One region of the Streptomyces sp. NRRL F-5650 genome, then DNA from elsewhere that is predicted to be linked to it. Evidence: riboswitches for the same ligand, from Rfam matches in the RefSeq annotation. Region 1 holds a riboswitch; each other region holds the start of a gene.

Evidence for each region. A riboswitch is a leader RNA that binds a small molecule or an ion and turns the genes downstream of it on or off. The one in region 1 is predicted to bind cyclic di-AMP.
Region 2: it holds a riboswitch for cyclic di-AMP, as region 1 does, so the genes downstream of both, IG88_RS0122120 (M23 family metallopeptidase) here and rpfA (resuscitation-promoting factor protein RpfA) in region 1, are expected to answer to the same signal.
Region 3: it holds a riboswitch for cyclic di-AMP, as region 1 does, so the genes downstream of both, IG88_RS0119220 (transglycosylase SLT domain-containing protein) here and rpfA (resuscitation-promoting factor protein RpfA) in region 1, are expected to answer to the same signal.
Region 4: it holds a riboswitch for cyclic di-AMP, as region 1 does, so the genes downstream of both, IG88_RS0110050 (M23 family metallopeptidase) here and rpfA (resuscitation-promoting factor protein RpfA) in region 1, are expected to answer to the same signal.

What each region holds. Positions count from the first base shown of each region.
Region 1 is NZ_JOGV01000038.1:70,036-75,293, forward strand. Features, by position in the region: gene eno (phosphopyruvate hydratase) at 1-1,025, opposite strand, end outside; gene rpfA (resuscitation-promoting factor protein RpfA) at 1,295-2,026, opposite strand; cyclic di-AMP (ydaO/yuaA leader) riboswitch at 2,030-2,196, opposite strand; gene IG88_RS0128315 (transglycosylase family protein) at 2,380-3,420, opposite strand; gene IG88_RS0128320 (cytochrome P450 family protein) at 3,564-4,871, opposite strand; gene IG88_RS0128325 (nucleoside triphosphate pyrophosphohydrolase) at 4,868-5,258, opposite strand, start outside.
Region 2 is NZ_JOGV01000026.1:40,791-46,048, forward strand. Features, by position in the region: gene IG88_RS0122105 (helix-turn-helix domain-containing protein) at 13-627, shown strand; gene IG88_RS38865 (DUF6126 family protein) at 624-743, shown strand; gene IG88_RS0122115 (tyrosine-protein phosphatase) at 767-1,564, opposite strand; cyclic di-AMP (ydaO/yuaA leader) riboswitch at 1,990-2,147, shown strand; gene IG88_RS0122120 (M23 family metallopeptidase) at 2,152-3,099, shown strand; gene IG88_RS0122125 (SGNH/GDSL hydrolase family protein) at 3,335-4,120, shown strand; gene IG88_RS0122130 (TetR/AcrR family transcriptional regulator) at 4,092-4,778, opposite strand; gene IG88_RS0122135 (MBL fold metallo-hydrolase) at 4,938-5,258, shown strand, end outside.
Region 3 is NZ_JOGV01000019.1:96,298-101,555, reverse strand. Features, by position in the region: gene IG88_RS0119235 (ABC transporter ATP-binding protein) at 1-119, opposite strand, end outside; gene IG88_RS0119230 (LolA family protein) at 200-1,465, opposite strand; gene IG88_RS0119225 (polyprenyl synthetase family protein) at 1,764-2,774, opposite strand; cyclic di-AMP (ydaO/yuaA leader) riboswitch at 3,550-3,706, shown strand; gene IG88_RS0119220 (transglycosylase SLT domain-containing protein) at 3,711-4,199, shown strand; gene IG88_RS0119215 (HAD family hydrolase) at 4,247-5,056, opposite strand.
Region 4 is NZ_JOGV01000008.1:57,151-62,408, forward strand. Features, by position in the region: gene IG88_RS0110035 (bifunctional GNAT family N-acetyltransferase/acetate--CoA ligase family protein) at 1-61, opposite strand, end outside; gene IG88_RS0110040 (HPr family phosphocarrier protein) at 264-545, shown strand; gene IG88_RS0110045 (GntR family transcriptional regulator) at 676-1,371, opposite strand; gene IG88_RS0110050 (M23 family metallopeptidase) at 1,499-2,263, opposite strand; cyclic di-AMP (ydaO/yuaA leader) riboswitch at 2,276-2,438, opposite strand; gene IG88_RS0110055 (M16 family metallopeptidase) at 2,630-4,018, opposite strand; gene IG88_RS0110060 (M16 family metallopeptidase) at 4,015-5,258, opposite strand, start outside.

The sequences.
Region 1 (5,258 bases):
AGCGAACCGATCTGGTTGACCTTGACCAGCAGGGCGTTGGCCGAGTTCTCCTCGATGCCGCGGGCCAGGCGCTCCGGGTTGGTGACGAACAGGTCGTCGCCGACGAGCTGGACCTTGTCGCCGAGCTTGGCGGTGATGGTGTTCCAGCCGTCCCAGTCGTCCTCGAACAGCGGGTCCTCGATGGAGACCAGCGGGTACGCCTCGACCAGCTCGGCGTAGTACTCGGTCATCTCGGCGGCGGTGCGCTCCTTGCCCTCGAAGGAGTAGGAGCCGTCCTTGTAGAACTCGGACGCGGCGACGTCGAGCGCCAGGGCGATCTGCTCGCCGGGGGTGTAGCCGGCCTCCTTGATCGCCTCCAGGATGAGGTCGAGGGCCTCGCGGTTGGAGCCGAGGTTCGGCGCGAAGCCGCCCTCGTCGCCCAGACCGGTGGCCAGGCCCTTGTTCTTCAGGACCTTCTTGAGGGTGTGGTAGACCTCGGCGCCCCAGCGCAGCGCCTCGGAGAAGGACTCCGCGCCGATCGGGGCGATCATGAACTCCTGGATGTCCACGTTGGAGTCGGCGTGCGAGCCGCCGTTCAGGATGTTCATCATCGGCACCGGCAGCAGGTGCGCGTTCGGGCCGCCCAGGTAGCGGAAGAGCGGCAGGTCCGACGCCTCGGAGGCGGCGTGGGCGACGGCCAGGGAGACGCCGAGGATGGCGTTGGCGCCGAGCGAGCCCTTGTTGTCGGTGGCGTCCAGGTCGAACATGGCCTGGTCGATCAGCCGCTGCTCGGTGGCGTCGTAGCCGACCAGCTCCGGGCCGATCTGCTCGATGACGGCGAGGACGGCCTTCTCCACGCCCTTGCCGAGGTAACGGCCCGGGTCGCCGTCACGGAGTTCGATGGCCTCGAAGGCACCGGTGGAGGCGCCGGACGGAACGGCGGCACGCCCGGTGCTGCCGTCGTCGAGGCCGACCTCGACCTCGACCGTGGGGTTGCCTCGGGAGTCCAGGATTTCCCGGGCTACGACGACGTCGATGGACGGCACGAGCATCTCCTTCTTCAATGTGACGCTTCGGTGTGACGCGCGGTCCCGCGGGACCGCGGCGGCTCTGCGGGACCGAGCCTAACCGGCTCCGGGCGATCGGCCAGCCGATCGCCCACCCGCTGGACAGAACCGAGAGTAAATTGTTTCCGAACGGAACAAAGACGTTTCCGGAAACCGGACGGCGCCCGCGCGCACGGGACGCGAAAAATCCCGCCCCGGTGCGTACGGGGGAACACGCACCGGGGCGGGAGTCGCGGGAGCCGCGCCCCTTACTTGAGGTGCAGCATCTGGCCCGGGTAGATCAGGTCGGCGTCGTCGACGATGTCGTCGTTCAGCTTGAACAGCTTCGCCCAGCCGCCCTTGACGTCGTGCGCGTCGGCGATCGAGCTGAGGGTGTCGCCCTTGACGACCTTGTACTCGCCGTCACCCTTCTCGACCTTCTTGCCGGTCGGGGTGGTGACGGTCTTCTTCTCGGCCTTCGGCTCGCTCTTCTGCTGCGCGGCGGGGCGCTCGGCGGAGCGGGACGCCTTCTGCTCGGTGGAGCGCTCGGCGGTGGAGCCGCTGCTCTGGCTCTGGGAGCTCTGCGAGCTGCCGGAGCCGCTGTCCTGGGAGCCGCCACCGGTGTACGCGGCGCCCGACAGGCCGGTGCCGCAGACCGGCCAGGCACCCTTGCCCTGGCCCGCGAGCACCTTCTCGGCGATCTGGATCTGCTGGGCCTTGCTCGCCTGGTCGGCGGTGGAGGCGTACTGCGTACCGCCGTAGGCGGCCCAGGTGGAGGCGGAGAACTGCAGACCGCCGTAGTAACCGTTGCCGGTGTTGATGGACCAGTTGCCGCCGGACTCGCACTGGGCGACGGCGTCCCACTCGGACGCGGTGGCGGCGGAGGCGTTGCCGGCCGCCATCAGCGGGGCGGCGACGGCGGCACCGGTGACACCGGCGACGGCGATGACACGGGTGGCCTTGGACGGACGACGGTGCTTGCCCTTGCCGGAAAACAGCATGGTTGATCCCCTCACCGACGCCTGCGAGGTGAGCTGTCGGGTTCGGGCCGGTTGAGTTGCCCGGCCGGGTCCCTCCCGGGACTCGGCTTCACCCCTAGCCGCTCCGGCTCAACTGCCCGGCGCGGCGCTTACCTTGGGTCCCCCGCTCCTGCCTGCGGCGCTTGACGCGACGACTGTTCCCGTACGGCCGCTGGCAGGATTCGGCGTTGCGGCTGTCGGGGCCCGCGGTGGCGAGCGGTCATGACCGTAGACACGCGCTCCGCGGTTTTTCAAAGACGATCACGGCTTCTGAGACCTATCTCTCACGAGATCCAAAAGGGACATACAGCCTCTAACCGTGACGTGAACTCCCCCTACTTTTCGTCCGATTCGCCCGTGACCGTGAGCGTCTGACCGGGGAGGATGTGGTCCGGGTCGGCGCCGACCACCTTCTTGTTGTCGGCGTAGAGCGCACGCCACCCGCCGTCGAGGTCAAGGGAGTCGGCGATGGCCCAGAGGTTGTCGCCCGAGCGGACCGTGTACGAACCGTCCCCGGACTCACGCGGCTCGCCGTCGCGCGAGGCGTGCCGCCCCGCCGACCCGTCGGCGCGCCCCGGGTCCGCCGCACCCTCGTCCGCGCTGTCGCCGCGGTGCCGGCCGGAGCCGGACGAGCCTCCGTCGCCCGGCTGTTCCGCACGGGCGCCCGCGCGGGATTCGGCCGATGTGTCCGACTTGGTGGAGGAGTCCGCGTCCCCGGACGGGGTTGCCGAGGGAGAGTCGGACGACGGCGAAGAAGAGGGCGAAGGGGACGAAGAGGGCGCCTTGGACGTCGACTCGGGAGCCTCACTCGCGCCGGCCGGATCCTCCGTGTCCGCCGAGGAGGAGGAACCGGACGACTCGGACGACTGCGACGACCCGGGCGTTCCGGTGGTCTTGGGCGTCTCGGACGGCTGGGACGACTCGGAACCGTCCGTCTTCCCCGACGCGTCCGAGCCCTCCGACGCACCGTCACCCGCCGCGTCCGAGCCGCCGCCCCCCGAGCCGTTGCCCAGGCCGGCCAGCAGCCCGCAGGTCGGCCAGGCGGCGATGCCCTGGTCCGCGTACATCTTCTCGGCGATGCGTATCTGCTGCGACCGGCTGGCCTCGTCGGCGCTGGGGGCGTAGTCGAGGCCGCCGTAGCTCTCCCAGGCCTCCTGGGAGAGCTGGAGACCGCCGTAGTACCCGTTGCCGCTGTTCTGGCTCCAGGCGCCGCCGGTCTCGCACTCGGCCACCTGGTCCCAGGTCCCCGAACCGGCCGCGTGCGCGCCGGTGGCGCCGAGCAGCGGGATCGCGATGGCGGAGCCGGTCACTCCGGCGGCGACGACCAGGGCGGGAGCCTGGCGGGGGCGACGGTGACGACCGTTCCCGGAGAGCATGCGAGGACCTTTCACGAGACGACGGGGGCCACGCGGCGGATGACGCTCGACACCACGTTGATCCGTGAACGTATAGGGAGATCATCACTTGTCACAAGTTCATGCCGCGCAGATCACGTGAAGATCACAAACCTGAGCGCGTGTCACGTTTGCGTGGACGCCCCGCCGTTGCCGGCCGACGGGGCGGACGGTGTGAACGACACGGGCAGCGTGCGCAGACCCCGCATGATGAGGCCGCCGCGCCACCGGAGTTCGGCCGGGTCCGCGGCGAGGCGGAGGTCGGGCAGCCGGGTGAGGAGCGTGGCCAGCGCCGTCTGCCCCTCCAGCCGGGCGAGCGGGGCGCCGAGGCAGTAGTGGATGCCGTGGCCGTACCCGAGGTGCTGGTTGTCCCGGCGGGCGAGGTCGAGGGTGTCCGGGTCGGTGAACCGCTCCGGGTCCCGGTCGGCGGCGGCCAGGACGACGAGAACGGGGTCGCCCGCCGCGACCTCCTGCCCGCCGATGCGCAGCGGGCGGGTGGCGAAGCGCCAGGTGGCCAGCTCCACCGGGCCGTCGTAGCGCAGGAGTTCCTCGACGCCGGTCTCCAGCAGGCCGTGCTCCCCGGCGGCGAGGGAGGTCTGCAGCCGCTCCCGCTGCTCGGGGTGGGTGAGCAGGGCGTAGGTGCCGTTGCCGACGAGATTGACCGTGGTCTCGAAACCCGCGAACAACAGGATGAAGGCCATGGCCGCGACCTCGTTCTCGGTGAGGTGCTCGCCGTGGTCCGAGGCGCGGATCAGGCCGGAGATGAGGTCCTCGCCGGGGACGGGCTCGGGCGACAGCGCGGCGCGCTTGCGGTGGATGAGGTCGGCGAGGTAGCCGCGCATCTTCTTCACCGACCGCGCCACCCCGCCCCGCGGGCCGCCGCCGTGACGGATCATCATGCCCGCCCAGTCCCGGAAGTCGTCCTGGTCCTCCCGGGGGACGCCCAGCAGGTCGCAGATGGCGTAGATGGGCAGCGGGAAGGCGAACTCGTGGATCAGGTCGGCGGAGCCGGTCTCCGCGAACTCGTCGATCAGGCCGTCGGCCAGCTCCTGCACCCGGGGGGCGAACTCGGCCACCCGGCGGGGTGTGAACGCCTTGCTGACCAGCCGCCGCAGCCGGGTGTGGTCCGGCGGGTCGATGTTCAGCAGGTGGGTCATCAGCTCGGCCTTGCGCTCCCCCGGGATGCCGGTCTTGCCCCTCGCGTGCGCGGGCTCGTCGTGGTGCGCCGGGTTCTTGGACAGCCGGGGGTCGGCGAGGGCCTGCTTCGCGTCGGCGTACCGGGTGACCAGCCAGGCCTCGACCCCGCTGGGCAGGCGCGTGCGGTGCACGGGGGCGTGGTCGCGCAGCCAGGCGTAGGCCGGGTAGGGGTCGCTCGCGAACTCCCAGGTGAACAGCTCGGGGGCGGGACCGCAGGCGGGTGGGCGGCCGGTCATCCCTCGACCGCCCTGATCGCGTCCCGGTAGGCGCGGGCCGCCGCTCTCAGGGCCGCCTCGGGGTCGGTGCCCTCGGACTCGGCGCGGGTGGCGAGGGCGAGGAGGTCGTAGCCGATGCCCTCGCCGGTGGGCAGGGGGACGTCGAGGCCCGCGGTGCGGACGCGGGAGTGGAGCTTGGCGGCGAGGGCGAGGCCGGGCTGGCCGACGGGGACGCCTTCGGTGACCGAGGTGCGCTGCTTCTCGGCGGCCTTGGTGCGCAGCCAGTGCGCGCGGACCTCCTCGGGGGTGGTGGCCGTCTCGTCGCCGAAGACGTGGGGGTGGCGGTGGATCAGCTTGTCGACGATGGTGCCGGCCACGTCGTCGACGGAGAACGGGGCGTCGGGGTCT
Region 2 (5,258 bases), on a different contig from region 1:
CTGAATGGAGGCATGAGCTCCTCCGAGACCGGCCCCGCCGAGGGCGCGGTCGCCGCCGTCGCGCCCCAACTGCGTGAACTGCGGCGGCGGGCCGCCCTCACCCTCGAGGCCGCGGCCCGCGCCGCGGGGCTGTCGCCCGCCCACCTCTCCCGTCTGGAGACCGGGCAGCGCCAGCCCTCGCTGCCGATGCTGCTCGCCCTCGCCCGCGTCTACGGTACGACCGTCGCCGGGCTGCTGGGCGAGACGGCCGCCGACCGGGACGCCGTCGTGCGCGCCGCGGACATGGAACCCACCGCCGCGGGCGGCTGGACGTACTACCGGGCGGGCGCGCCGGGCCGTGGCATGCAGGCCCTGCGGGTCCAGGTGCCCCACGGCTCCCAGGGCGACGTCGTGCGGGTGCACCCCGGGGAGGAGTGGCTCCACGTCCTGCGTGGGCGGCTGCGGCTGCGCCTCGGAGACACCGAGCACCGGCTCACCGCCGGGGACGGCGCCCACTTCGACTCCATGACCCCGCACCGGATCGCGGCCCAGGACCCCGACGGGGTCGAGCTGCTCTTCGTCCACACCCTGCTGCAGAGCCCGACGGCCGCGCTGTGCCTCGGCCCGACCCCTGGAGAGACGCCATGAGTGCCATCGAGGACAAGTTCCCGCGCGCCCTGTGGGTGCGGCTGGTCATCTACATCGCCCTGGGGCACGTCTTCGGCGGCTTCCTCTACCTGCTGTTCGAGGTGGGCGCCAAGTAACGCCCCGTCCGCGGGCGGGCGGCTCAGTCCACCATGCGCTCGCGCAGGCGCTCCCGGGTCCCGGGAGTGAGCCGCAGCCCTTGCTCCAGGTAGGCGTCGACGCCGCCCCAGGTCTCCTCGATCGTCTCGAAGGCCGCCGCCAGGTACTCGGCGCGCGCGTCGAAGAGGGGGCTGAGCAGCTCCATGACCTCGGGGGAGTAGGCGGAGGCGGCGGAGCTGCTGCGGTGCACCTTGTAGCGGCGGTGCGTGGCGTTGGACTTCAGGTAGTCCTCGACGATCGCGTCGCGCTCGACGCCCAGGGCGAGGAGGGTGACCGCGATCGACAGGCCCGCGCGGTCCTTGCCGGCCGCGCAGTGCATCAGCGCGGGCACGCTGTCCTCGGCGAGCGCGTGCAGGATCCGGGAGTGCTCCGCGGTGCGCTCGGTGACGATCGAACGGTAGGAGGCGATCATCCGGCGGGCGCCCTTGCCGTCGCCGAGGATCCCGTGCAGTTGGCCGAGGTCTCCGTCCCGGACCATCTTCCAGAACTCGGCCCCGTCCGCCGGGTCGCTCAGCGGAAGGTTCACATTGCGCACGCCGGGCAGCTCGACGTCCGGGCCCTCCAGCTTCTGGTCGGCCGCGTTGCGGAAGTCGAAGATCGTGTGCAGGCCCAGCGAGGCCAGGAACGCGGCGTCCTCACCGGTGGCGTGCGCCAGGTGCCCGCTGCGGAACAGCACCCCCTGCCGTACCCGCCGGCCGTCCACGGTCGGCAGTCCGCCCACGTCCCGGAAGTTGCGCACACCGCTCAGCTCGGGTTCGGTCGACGGGACCTGCTGCGTCACGGGGGCTCCTCCCACTCCGTTCCGCCGTCGCTGCTCGCCGGCGGGTGCCACTCGACGATACGGCATGACCAGTACGGGAAAGCAGCTCCGAGTGGGGCATTCCGGGCCGGTAAGCGTCGTCTGTCCGAATTGGTGTCTTGGTGGTAACTGGCCCTGAAATGGCGAAGGGTGGGCAAGAGGTGCGTGAGCAGCGTCATATCCGTGACCGTGCGTTGTCCGTCATGTTCACGTAATTGGGCCGCTTCCCAAGGGAATTCAGGGAAAGCGGTGCGGCGGAAATCGACGCAGTGTTACCGCGTTTTTCCGTAAAGGATCAATGGAAACGCCCGGTGCGCGAACCTCTCGCTTGTTTCCGCGCGTCCCGGTCCCTTACGTTCACCACCGATCCGGACGGACGCCTAATCCTGCCGCCGACCGGAGCCCGTATTCATCCACCACCCGTACACGGCAGGAGCGGGGGACCCACAGGTAGAACTGCCTGTTCCGGTTCCCGGAACGGCTTGGGGTAAAGCCGCGTTCCGGCGCGGCCGGGCATCTCCAGCCCGCACCCGACAGCTCACCTCGCAGGCGCCGGAGAGGAATTCGCCATGCCCGCGAAGGGTAAGCACCGCCGTACCAGGGCCCTGCGCCTGACCCGCACCATCGCCGTCGCCGGAACCGGCGGCGCCGCGCTCGCGCTGCCGCTGCTGGGTGCCGCCGCCGCCAACGCCGCTCCCGCGCACTCCGTTTCCGGGCAGTCCGCGCAGTCCGTTCCGGCGTCGGCCGAGAAGGCCGCCGCGAACGGCTCCGGCAAGAACTCGGATTCCCGGACGTACACCGTGAAGAGCGGTGACTACCTTTCGAAGATCGCCGACGAGCAGCACGTCGACGGCGGCTGGAAGAAGCTCTACGCGGACAACCGCGAGGCCGTCGGGTCCGACCCGTCGCTGATCCACCCCGGGCTCAAGCTCTCGATCGCCGGCAAGGCGGCCAAGTCGTCGGCGCCGTCCTCCGCGCCGTCGCAGAAGACCGCCGAGAAGCCCGCCAAGAAGCCCGCCGAGAAGACCGCCGCCGAGAAGCCGGCGGACGCCGCGACGACCTCCTCCTCCCGGTCCTCGGACACCGGCACCCAGTCCGCGGGCACCACCAGCGGCTACACCTCCCCCGTCGCGGGCGGCACCGTCGGCACCCCGTACCACCAGTCCGGCAGCATGTGGTCCAGCGGCTACCACACCGGCACCGACTTCGTCGTCCCGACCGGCACCTCGCTCAAGGCCGTCGGCGCGGGCACCGTCGTCTCGGCCGGCTGGGGCGGCGCGTACGGCAACCAGGTCGTCATCAAGCTCGCCGACGGCCACTACGCCCAGTACGCCCACCTCTCCTCGCTCTCCGTCTCCGCCGGCCAGTCGGTGACGGCGGGCCAGCAGGTCGGGCTCTCGGGTGCCACCGGCAACGTGACCGGCCCGCACCTGCACTTCGAGATCCGCACCACGCCGGACTACGGCTCGGACATCGACCCGATCGCGTTCCTGCGCTCGCACGGCGTCTCCGTCTGACGACCGGTTCCGCGCGGTCGCCGCGCCCCGAAGGCCGGACCCCGATCCCCGGGTCCGGCCTTCGGCGCACCCGCTGTGCGGCGGACCCGCCCTCCGCCGTATTCCGGAATTGACGAACACTTTAGGAGTGGCTTATCTCACCGCCCGTCAACCCTTTCCTACGGTCGCGTAGGTCACATTCCAAGGTGAATCATGGGCCGACGTGGCAGACGATTCGAAGAGTGACAGCAGAGCAGTGATCGGGTCGTACGTGGCGGTGGGGGACAGCTTCACCGAGGGCGTCGGCGACCCCGGCCCCGACGGCGCGTTCGTCGGCTGGGCCGACCGACTGGCCGTCCTGCTCGCCGACCGGCGCCCCGAGGGCGACTTCACGTACACGAACCTCGCCGTGCGCGGCAGGCTCCTCGACCAGATCGTGGCGGAACAGGTCCCGCGGGTCGAGGCCCTCGCGCCGGACCTGGTCTCGTTCGCGGCGGGCGGCAACGACATCATCCGGCCCGGCACCGACCCCGACGAGGTCGCCGAGCGGTTCGAACGGGCGGTGGCCGCACTGACCGCCGCGGCCGGCACCGTCCTGGTGACCACCGGGTTCGACACCCGCGGGGTGCCCGTCCTCAAGCACCTGCGCGGCAAGATCGCCACGTACAACGGACACGTCCGCGCCGTCGCCGACCGCTACGGCTGCCCCGTGCTGGACCTCTGGTCGCTCCGCGGCGTCCAGGACCGCAGGGCGTGGGACGCGGACCGGCTGCACCTGTCGCCGGAGGGCCACACCCGCGTGGCGCTCCGCGCCGGACAGGCACTGGGCCTGCGCGTCCCGGCCGACCCCGACCAGCCCTGGCCGCCCCTGCCGCCGCGCGGCACGCTGGACGTGCGCCGCGACGACGTGCACTGGGCGCGCGAGTACCTGGTCCCGTGGATCGGACGCCGGCTGCGCGGCGAGTCGTCGGGCGACCACGTGACGGCCAAGGGCACGCTGTCGCCGGACGACATCAAGACGCGGATCGCCTCGGTGGCCTGAGCCGGGAGCGGGTCTCCGGCGCCCGTGCGGTGTCCCCCCGACGTCGCGGGGGCGCCAGGTCCGCCCGCTCCAGGCCCAGTTCGCGGGCCAGTGCCTCGTCCGCCCACTCCTGTGCCCGGGACCGCGACACCGCGCCCGCGTACGACGTGAGCTGCACCGCCAGCCCGTCCAGCAGCGCCGTCAGGCGCAGCGCGGCGGCGTCGGGTTCGGCGCAGGAGAACTCGCCGGCCGCCGCGCCTTCCGCCATGACGGCGGCGATCGCCGCCTTCCACTGCCGGTCCAGTTCGCCCGTCACCTCCCGCAGCGCGGGTTCGCGCGGCGCCGCCGCCCAGCCCTCGATCCACAGCCGCCAGCCCTCGGCCCGGCCGGTCGGCGCGTACCACCGCACGGCCGCCCGCAACCGGCGCAGCGCCGTCGTGCGGCGGGCGAGCAGCTTGTGCAGATGGGCCAGATCTTCCTCGGCGGCGTGCCGGAACGCGGCGGCCACCAGCCGCTCCTTCGTCGAGAAGTGATAGAGCACCAGGGCGTTGCTGACCCCGAGCGCGGCGGCCACGTCGGCGATCCGCAGTGCCGCCACACCCCGCGCCGACATCAGCTCGACGGCCGCCCGCAGCAGCTCCTCGCGCCGCTCCGTCACGCTCAACCGGACTCTCCCCACGCCCGTCACCCTATACAGGCTCCCGCGCAGGCCCCCAGCGTGCGGTGACGCCCTCACGGACCGCCCCGGACCGGGAACACGGATGCGGCATCCGACGTTCGAGTGGCGTAGACCGAGACCAGCACGACGATCACCTGAAGCACTCCACCTGGAGGTACCGTGGCCGCTTTCCGTTCCCCGAGTCCCGGGTTCAGCGTGCCGCGGCCCGCAGCCTTCGGCGCGGACCCGGGGGGCGCCCGCATGGCCCGCATCCGCCGGTCGCCCCACTTCCGCGACGGCGTCTTCCAGAACCCCGGGGGCGCGGCACGGACCCGGCCCTCCGGGTCGGCCACCGAGTTCGCCAAGACCTACTTCGACAGGCAGGCCCGGCTGAGCCGGTCCGCGCGGGGCCCGATCCCGGTGCACGCCACCACGGTGGCCGACCTCGCCCGGCCGTCCGCCACGGGACTCCGGCTGACCTGGATGGGCCACTCCAGCGTG
Region 3 (5,258 bases), on a different contig from region 1:
GTGGCGATGACGGCCTCGTCGCCACCCTCCCGCGCCGGGCCCCGCTCCGACGCGCGGTCCGGCACTCGGTCCGGCGCGCGGTCCGGGCGACCCGGCTCCGTGGCGGACGGTTCGGCCATCGGCTCCCTCGCTTCTCTTGTCCCCTCCGTCTCCCTCGCACCGCCTTTCACGCCGGGCGAGGGGGCGTGCCGCGTACGTCCTACTGCGCGGCGTCGGCCGCCTTGACCAGGGCGTCCTTGGTGACCGCACCGGCGTAGACCTTGCCGTCGTCGGTGATCAGGGCGTTGACGAGGCGGGTCTTGAAGACCGTGCCCGAGCCGAAGTCGCCCTTGACCTGGTCGCCGAAGGAGCCGAGGAATCCGCCGAGGTCGCCGAGGCCACCGAGGTCGCCGCCCGGAGAGCCCGTGGGCAGGCCGCCCCGGGCGCCGGTGTCGAAGGTGGCGATCGAGTTCCAGCCCTCGCCGATCACCTTGAGGCCGTCCAGGCCGCCCGCGCCGTCCAGCCCCGCGGCGAGGTCGCCCTCGGCCGGGCGCCCGTGCTCGGGAGCCTTGGCGCCCGTGTCGCCCTCGGTGACCTTCGCCCCCTTGGGCGGCGTGAAGTCGAACGTCGACGCGTCCGGCTTCGCGAAGCTGACCTTGGTGAAGCCCACGTCGACCACGGCGGCGCCGCCGCTCGCCGGGGTCAGCGTGAACTTCAGCGGCATGCCGGTCTCGGCGTCCACGGCCACGGTGATCGCACCGACCGTGGAACCGTCCTGCTTGGGCTCCACGACGAGGCGGTAGGCGTCCCGGCCGGCCACCTGGGCGGTGCCGTGGACGGTCACGGACGTGGTGTCGTCGACCGCCTTGAGCGCCTGCTCGGCGAAGTCCTTCGGCGTGGCCGGCACGTCCTTGTCCGGCGTGCCCTTGCCCGGCCGTCCCTCGCCCGCGGGCGCGGTGGAGTGGTAGACCTCGTTGGACCGGCTGTCGTAGCCCCAGACGTCGTCGCCGTTGTGGACGAGGCTGTACTCGGCGGCGTTCTCCAGCAGGGACAGCTTCTGCCGGTCGGGGCCGTCGGCCGCGACGCGCAGCGTGTGGCTGCCGGACACCAGCTCGGTGAGCCTGGCCGAGGGGTCGGCGGCGGAACCCTTGCCGTCCCCGCCGGAGCCGGGGCCCGCGGACATGCCGGACAGCAGGCCGCTCTCCAGTCCGCCGAGGTCCGGCAGGCCCAGGTCGGTGTTGATGCGCACCGTGCCGGACATCTGCTCGACGTCCGACTTGGCGATCTTCTCGATGAGCTGCTCCGCCGTGACCTTCGGCAGATCGGGGTCCCCGGAGTCGGCGAGCGCCGGTACGAGGCCGATCGTCGCGGCCGCCACCCCCATCACCGCGACCGGGACGACGTACCGCGCGGCCTTGCGCCGTCCGGCGCGCAGCTCCTCGCCCTCCCCCGCGGTCGTGTTGTCGTCGGAATCGATCGGTGCCATGTGTGCCCTACCTCCGTCGTCGGCGGCGGCTGTCTCGCGACCTCGCACTCGTTCCCGTGAGCCGCCATTCTCACCCGAATCGGTGAGGATTGGTGTGTTCCGTGGTGTCCATCTGACCAAATCACCGCCGCGCAGGCGTCAGACCGCGGGCTCAACTCCGCCTACTCCTGCGGGATGACACGGACGGGCGACGGCTCCTCCGGCCCGTAGGGGGCGGGATACGGCACTCGGCGGACGGCACGGAGGGGGCGTGCGACGCGGGGCGGGGCGGGCGACACGATGCGGGCGGGGGCGGCGGTCACCCGGCGCGGTGCACCACCGCGTCGCACAGCTCCACCAGCGCGGCCTTCGCGTCGCACTCCCGCAGCGGGGCCAGCGCGGCGCGGGCCTCCTTGGCGTACCGGACGGTGTCCTTGCGCGCCTGCTCCAGTGCGGGGTGGGCGCGCAGCAGGCGCAGCGCCTCGGCGTGCCGGGCGTCGTCGCTCAGGTCGGAGTCGAGCAGCTCGCACAGGGCGACGTCCTCGGCGAGCCCCAGCCGGGCCGCCCGCTCGCGCAGCCGCAGTACGGGCAGGGTGGGGATGCCCTCGCGCAGGTCCGTGCCGGGCGTCTTGCCGGACTCGTCGGAGTCGGAGGCGATGTCCAGGACGTCGTCGGCGAGCTGGAAGGCGACACCGAGCCGCTCGCCGTACTGGGTGAGCACGTCGACCACCGTCTCGTCGGCGCCGGACATCATCGCGCCGAAACGGCAGGAGACCGCCACCAGCGAGCCGGTCTTGCCGCCCAGGACGTCCAGGTAGTGGTCGACCGGGTCGCGGCCGTCCTGCGGTCCCGCCGTCTCCAGGATCTGGCCGGTGACCAGCCGCTCGAACGCGAGGGCCTGGACACGGACGGCCTCGGGTCCGAGGTCGGCGAGGATCTGCGAGGCGCGGGCGAAGAGGAAGTCGCCGGTGAGGACCGCGACCGAGTTGCCCCAGCGGGTGTTCGCGCTGGGCACCCCGCGCCGCACGGCGGCCTCGTCCATCACGTCGTCGTGATACAGCGTGGCGAGGTGGGTCAGCTCCACGACCACGGCCGAGGGCACGATCCCCGGGGCGTAGGGGTCGCCGAACTGGGCCGAGAGCATCACCAGCAGCGGCCGGAACCGTTTGCCGCCGGCCCGCACCAGGTGCTGGGCGGCCTCCGTGATGAACGGCACCTCGCTTTTGGTTGCCTCAAGCAACCCTTCCTCGACAGCAACCAATCCGGCCTGGACATCGGCTTCCAGAGCCTGGTCCCGCACGCTCAGCCCGAACGGCCCGACGACGGTCACGAGGGGTCTCCTGTCTGCTGGTGTCTACTGGCGATTACCTGGTTTGTCGATAGGTCGCTGCCACCACTCAAGTCAGCGTATCCGGTCACGTTTCGATCACCGCTAGCGCCCACCGTTACAGGCCGGTCGGAATCAGATCATGAACGGTATGTTTTTGATCAGGTGATATGAGCAGATTTTGATCGATATCGCCAGACGGACGAGCCGGACCCCGGACCGGACGGACGGGACCCCGGACGGGCGGCACCCCCGGAGGGGACGAGCGGGCCGGACAGGACGAGCGGGCCGGAAGCCGCCGTCCAAGATCCCACCACTTCCCACAACGGCACGCACCCCCGGAACGTCACCCGATCGACATGCGCGCCCACACCCCGCACCACTGCCGCCGACCGGCACCCACGGGCCCACCCGCGGTCGCACTCCACACCCCACTTCCCCCTCTCCCGCGCCCGACACCCGAAGCCCTCCCGACCCGCGGCCGATTGGGGAATGATTGCGCTTAATGCCCGTTTTGCCGCGCTTGTTGAGTCCAGTGAGTTGGCTCACTCCGGCCCGCCTGCGGACAACCTCGCCGCAACCTGTGCCCTCCCTTTGCCCCACAAGCCAGTTGAGGCTTGGCAACCGCAAACGATCAAGAGCCTCAAACGGCCCAGACCAAGGTCAACTAGCACGTTGGGTGATTCCTGCACTTGTTCCGGACATGTGCTCTCGCATACGTTCCCGGCCTGTCGGGCGGACGCCGAATCCTGCCACCGCCCGTCGCACCGTCATCCACCCAACACACTCGCCGGCAGGAGCGGGGGACCCAAGGTAAGTCGCCGCACCGGTCACCACCGGGGCGGCTCGGGGTGAAGCCGTACCCGTCAGGGCGCGGCCGGGCACCTCCCCGCCCGAACCCGACAGCTCACCTCGCAGGCGTAAGGAGAGGGACACAGCATGTCTGCCAACGGTCTGAACCGTCACGCCCGCACGGGCCGCCTCGCCCGCAAGCTCGCCGTGGCCGGCACCGGTGCCGCGGTGCTCGCGCTGCCGCTCATCGGCGCCACCACCGCCTCCGCCGCCCCGGCGGCCGCCACCACCGCCGCCACGGCGACGACGACGTACCCGAACAACCTCGACGGCTGGATCCGCGAGTCGCTCGCCATCATGGCGCAGCACGGCATCCCCGGGACCTACGACGGCATCCACCGCAACATCATGCGGGAGTCCTCCGGCAACCCGTACGCCATCAACAACTGGGACATCAACGCCGTCAACGGCACCCCGTCCAAGGGCCTGCTCCAGGTGATCGACCCGACCTTCCAGGCGTACCACGTGCCCGGCACCTCCTGGGACCCGTACGACCCGGTCGCCAACATCACCGCCGCCTGCAACTACGCGGCCGACCGCTACGGCTCGATGGACAACGTCTTCAGCGCGTACTGAGCCGCGCCGCCGCGGCATCGCGGCCGGGAGACGCCGCGGCAGCGCGGCTAGGAGACACCGAAGATCCGCTCGAGGACGACGGCCACGCCGTCGTCCTCGTTCGTCGTGGTGACCTCGTCGGCCACCGCCTTGAGTTCCGGGTGGGCGTCGGCCATGGCGACGCCGTGGGCCGCCCACTGGAACATGGGAATGTCGTTGGGCATGTCTCCGAAGGCGATCGTCCGCCGCCGCTCCAGGCCGAGGTGCTCGGCGGCCAGCGCCAGACCGGTCGCCTTGGTGATGCCGCACGACTGGAGTTCGACCGTGCCGGGCCCCGACATGGTGACCGTCGCGAGGGAACCGACCACCGCGCGCGCCGTCGCCGCCAACTCGTCGTCGGTCAGCTCGGGGTGGCGCAGCAGCACCTTGCTGATCGGCGTGGACCACAGCTCCTCGCGCCGCTCGACGCGCACCGCGGGCAGAGTGGGGTGGGGCATCAGGTAGCCCGGCTCGATGAGGGTCAGCCCCCCGACGCCGTCCTGGTCGACGGCGGCGGACACCTGGCCCACCTCCGCCTCGATCTTGCCGAGCGCGGTCTCGGCCAGTTCCCGGTCCAGGGTGACGGACCACAGCATGCGGTGGGCGCCGGCGTCGTACACCTGCGCGCCCTGCCCGCAGACCGCGAGCCCCGTGCAGCCGAGGCGGTCGAGCAGGGAACGCACCCGGGGGGCCGGCCGGCCCGTCACCACCAGGTGCCGCGCACCCGCCCCGGCGACCCGCGCCAGCGCGGCCAGCGACCGGTCGGAGACGGTGTCGTCGCCGCGGAGCAGCGTGCCGTCCAGGTCGGTGGCGACTAGGGAATACGTGGTGCGGTCCATGATCAGAGAATACGGACACCGCACCCTTCGGACTCACCCGCGACCGCTTCCGAACGAGGACGTAGCGAGTGCCTTCGAACCCGGCCGCGGATGCACGCGGACGCCCGATCGTGCACACAACCTGACACATCATCGGCTGAGCCACTCCGGGCTTCCGCGCCGGTGAGCGGCGCCGCGGGGGCCCGGGCGCCGCTCACCGGCC
Region 4 (5,258 bases), on a different contig from region 1:
GCAGCACCACGTCGGCTTCCCAGTGGGCGGGGTACTCGTGCCGGTCCGACGAGGTCTGCATGGGGCCCAGACTACGGCTCGCGTACGACAACGGCGCGGGGCAGTCTGTGGACAACGGAAGACCGGACCGAGGCCGCGGTCCGGGCATCGCACGGGACGGCGTACGCGGTCGTCCCGGGCCCGCTTCACAATGTGGGAAACTGGTCTAGACAAGACTGGTCTAGACAACCTGACCGCTCTGAACACCTGAAGGGCAGCATCACATGGCTGAGCGCCGCGTCAACGTCGGCTGGGCCGAGGGTCTCCACGCCCGCCCCGCCTCCATCTTCGTCCGAGCCGCCACGGCCACAGGCGTCCCGGTGACGATCGCCAAGGCCGACGGGTCCCCCGTCAACGCGGCCTCCATGCTGGCCGTCCTCGGTCTCGGCGCCCAGGGCGGCGAGGAGATCGTCCTCGCCTCCGACGCCGAGGGTGCCGAGGCCGCCCTGGACCGGCTGGCGAAGCTGGTCGCCGAGGGGCTCGAGGAGCTTCCCGAGACCGTCTGAGCGTGACGGACAGCAGCACGAAAGGCCCGCCGGAACCACCGGACGGGCCTTTCTTCTTTTCCCTTCCGACCGAAAGAAAAGCAGCCCGGAACAGCCCTGAATTCCCCGGCCCTTTTCTACGGCACTCGTGTTACTTCGGGAGACCCGCCGTGTTTACGCGGTGTTGCGCATTCCTCACGCGCTCCGTCCGCCCGCCACCGGAGGCGAATCGCAGCCGGTACGCCGACGCCGACCGTTCGGTGTGCAGCGTCATGAGCGCCCGCGCCCGTTCACTGTCGCCCCGGGCCACCGCGTCGACGATCGCGCCGTACTCCGCCCAGTACTTCACCGGCCCGGCCGGGACGTCCTGGACGTACATCCAGGCGATCTTGTGGCGCAGCTGGGTCAGCAGCGCCGCCAGGGAAGGGCTGCCGGCCGACCGGGCGAGGGTCTCGTGGAACCAGCCGCCCAGCGGTCGCAGGTCCTCGCCGGTGCCGTGCCTGGCCCGTTCCTGCCCCAGCCGGACCAGGCCGCGCAGCACCCTGAGGTGGGCCTCGGTGCGCCGCCGGGCGGCCCGCGAGGCGGCGAGCGGCTCCAGGAGCGCTCGGGTCTCCAGCAGGTCGGCGGCCTCCTGCTCGGTGGGCTCCGCGACGCAGGCGCCCGCGTGCCGCCGGGTCACCACGAAGCCCTCCGCCTCCAGCGTGCGCAGGGCCTCACGCACGGGGACGCGCGAGACGCCGTAACGGCGGGCGAGGATCTCCTCGGTGAGCCGGCTGCCGCGACCGTGGACGCCGGCGACTATGTCGTCCCGGATCGCCGTGCACACAGAATGCGCCGGAATACGCATGACCGACCTCCGTCTGGATCCCTGAAACGTCGACGATGGACGCATGTCCAGTGACTCTAGGCCAATCAAGCGAATAGGAATGCGAAAAGCCCCGACTCCAGGAGCCGGGGCTTTTCGAATGCGGCCGTCAGACGCTCACGCCGTGGGAGCGGAGATAGGCGACGGGGTCCATGTCCGAGCCGTACTCGGGGCTGGTACGGGCCTCGAAGTGCAGGTGGGGTCCGGTGACGTTGCCGGTGGCGCCGGAGAGGCCGATCTGCTGGCCCGGCTCGACCGACTGGCCGACCGAGACGCCGATGGAGGACAGGTGCCCGTACTGCGTGTACGTACCGTCGTGCATCCTGATCACGACCTGGTTGCCGTACGACCCGCCCCAGCCGGCCTCCACCACGGTGCCGACGCCGACCGCGTGCACGGACGTGCCGCTGGAGGCGTGGAAGTCGATGCCGGTGTGGCTGCCCGAGGACCACAGGGAGCTGCCGGCCTGGTACGCGGTGGAGACGTAGGAGGCGGTGATCGGCGCGACGAAGGTGTTCAGGCGTTTGCGTTCCGCCTCCCGCGCGGCGCGCTCCTTGGCCTCGCGCGCCTCCTTGGCCGCCTCGGCCGCCCGCTCGCGGGCCGCTTCCCTGGCCGCCTCACGGGCGGCGGCGTCCACGGCCGCCTGCTTCTGGGCGACGGCCTGGGCATCGACCTCGTCGGCTATGGAGTCGCCGATGGTGACGACCGGAGTGAGTCCGCTCTGCTCCACCTCGGGCTCGGCGGCGAGCGCCGGAGCGGCGAGGGTGCCGACGACGCCGGTGGTGGCGAGGGCCGCGACTCCCGCGGCGCGGGCGGTGGTGCGGTGCGCCCGGCTGGGGCGGCGGTGCTTCCCGGTGGCGCGCGTGAACGCCATGTAGAGGCTTGTCCTTTCCTTCCCTCTCGCCTACCGGGTTAGCTGACGGGTTCGGAGGTGGAAGGTCTCCTACGGACCCCCTCGCTGCGCGCGGGCGTCCGATTCACCCCAGGGACTGCGGTGGGTCCCCGGCTCCCCTGGCTCGCGCCGTACGGGGACTCGGCGATGACTGTCCGGTGCCGCGGGTGCGGCGCACTGCCTGACGAACAGCCCGGACGACGCTAAACGCGGCTGCGTTCAATCCTCAAACGCAACAGGCTTTTTGTAGCGCACGCCACAGGGCAGACGGGCAACCACTCCCCCAATCCGGACAAACGGCGGCCCTGGTGACACTCCGGTCACAGGGCCGCCGCGCGCGCGTGCCCGCTACTCGGCCGCCACCACGGTGACTTCACCGATGCCGAGGGCCTCGACGGGCTCCTTGATCTGCGCCGCGTCGCCCACGAGGACCGTCACGAGGCGGTCCACCGGGAAGGCGTTCACGACCGCCGCCGTGGCCTCCACGGTGCCCGTGGCGGCCAGTTGGCGGTAGAGCGTGGCCTGGAAGTCGTCGGGCAGGTGCTGCTCGACCTGGTCGGCGAGCGTGTCCGCCACGGCTGCCGCCGTCTCGTACTTGAGCGGAGCCACGCCCACCAGGTTCTGCACGGCCACGTCGCGCTCGGCGTCGGTGAGCCCCTCCGCGGCGAGCTTGCGCAGCACGGTCCACAGGTCCTCCAGGGCGGGACCGGTGTTGGGGGTGTCTACGGAGCCGCTGATGGCGAGCATCGCGGCGCCCGTGCCGTCCGGCGCGGACCGCAGGACCTGGCCGAACGCCCGGACGCCGTAGGTGTAGCCCTTCTCCTCGCGCAGGACGCGGTCCAGGCGCGAGGTGAGGGTGCCGCCGAGGCAGTAGGTGCCGAGGACCTGCGCGGGCCAGACGCGGTCGTGCCGGTCGGCGCCGGTGCGGCCGATCAGCAACTGCGTCTGGACGGCGCCGGGACGGTCGACGATGACGACCCGGCCCCGGTCGTCGGCGGTCACCGGGGGCACGGGGCGCGGCTCGGCGGCCGCACCGGTCCAGGCGCCCAGGGTCTCGCCGAGCAGCACGTCCAGCTCGACGCCGGTGAGGTCGCCGACGACCACGGCGGTGGCCGTGGCGGGGCGGACGTGCCGCTCGTAGAAGGCGCGTACGGCGGCCGAGTCGACCGCCGCGACCGTCTCCTCGGTGCCCTGGCGCGGGCGGGACATGCGCGAGTCGGCCGGGAACAGCTCCTTGTAGAGCTCCTTCGCGGCACGGCGGGAGGGATTGGCCAGCTCGTGCGGGATCTCGTCGAGCCGGTTGCGTACCAGCCGTTCGACCTCGCCGTCGGCGAAGGCGGGCGCCCTGAGGGCGTCGGCGAGCAGGCCGAGGCCCTTGGCGAGGCGCGAGGCGGGCACCTCCAGGCTCAGCCGGACGCCGGGGTGGTCGGCGTGCGCGTCGAGGGTGGCACCGCAGCGCTCCAGCTCGGCGGCGAACTCCTCGGCGGAGTGCTTGTCGGTGCCCTCGGAGAAGGCGCGCGCCATGATGGTGGCGACGCCGTCGAGTCCGGCCGGCTCGGCGTCCAGCGGTGCGTCCAGGAGCACCTCGACGGCGACGACCTGCTGGCCGGGGCGGTGGCACCGCAGCACGGTGAGGCCGTTGCCCAGGCTGCCGCGCTCGGGGGCGGGGAACGCCCAGGGCTTGGGCTCGCCGGCCTGCGGCTGTGCGTGGAAGTCCATGGTGGCGAGCTCGGTCACTTGGCCGCCTCCTCGTTCTCGTCGGTGGCGTCGGTCACCGGAACGGTGACGCTGGTCTCGTCGGCCTCGGTCTCGCCGGCCGGGGCGGTGGGCTCGTAGACGAGCACCGCGCGGTTGTCGGGGCGCAGGCGGGCCTTGGCGACCTCCTGGACCTCCTCCGCGGTCACCTCCAGCACCCGCTGCACGGCGGTCAGGGCGAGCTGCGGGTCGCCGAACAGGACGGCGTACCGGCACAGTTCGTCGGCGCGGCCGGCGACGGTGCCCAGGCGGTCCAGCCACTCGCGCTCCAACTGGGCCTGGGCGCGCTCCATCTCCTCGGCCGTGGGCCCCTCTTCGGCGAACCGGGCCAGCTCCTCGTCGACGGCGGCCTCGATGACCGGCACCTCGACGTCACCGGAGGTCTTCACGTCCAGCCACCCCAGGGAGGGCGCCCCGGCGAGCCGCAGCAGCCCGAACCCGGCCGCCACGGCCGTGCGGTCGCGGCGTACGAGCCGGTTGTAGAGGCGGGACGACTCGCCGCCGCCCAGCACGGTGAGGGCCAGGTCGGCCGCGTCGCACGCGCGCGTGCCGTCCTCCGGCAGGCGGTAGGCCGCCATCAGGGCGCGGGCCGGGACCTCCTCCTCGACGACCTCGCGGACCTGCTCGCCCATGACGTCGGGCAGCGAGCCGTCCCGGGGAGGCTGCTTGCCGTCGTGCGAGGGGATGGAGCCGAAGTACTTCTCGATCCAGGCGAGCGTCTGCTCGGGGTCGATGTCGCCGACGACCGACAGCACCGCGTTGTTCGGCGCGTAGTAGGTGCGGAAGAACGCGCGCGCGTCCTCCAGGGTGGCCGCGTCCAGGTCGGCCATCGAGCCGATCGGCGTGTGGTGGTAGGGGTGGCCCTCCGGGTAGGCGAGGGCGGTCAGCTTCTCGAAGGCCGTGCCGTAGGGGACGTTGTCGTAGCGCTGGCGGCGTTCGTTCTTGACGACGTCCCGCTGGTTCTCCATGGACTCCTCGTCCAGGGCGGCCAGCAGGGAGCCCATGCGGTCGGCCTCCAGCCAGAGCGCGAGCTCCAACTGGTGGGCGGGCATGGTCTCGAAGTAGTTGGTCCGCTCGAAACTGGTGGTGCCGTTGAGCGAGCCGCCGGCGCCCTGCACCAGCTCGAAGTGGCCGTTGCCCTTGACCTGGGCGGAGCCCTGGAACATCAGGTGCTCGAAAAGGTGAGCCAGACCGGTGCGCCCCTTGACCTCGTGGCGCGAGC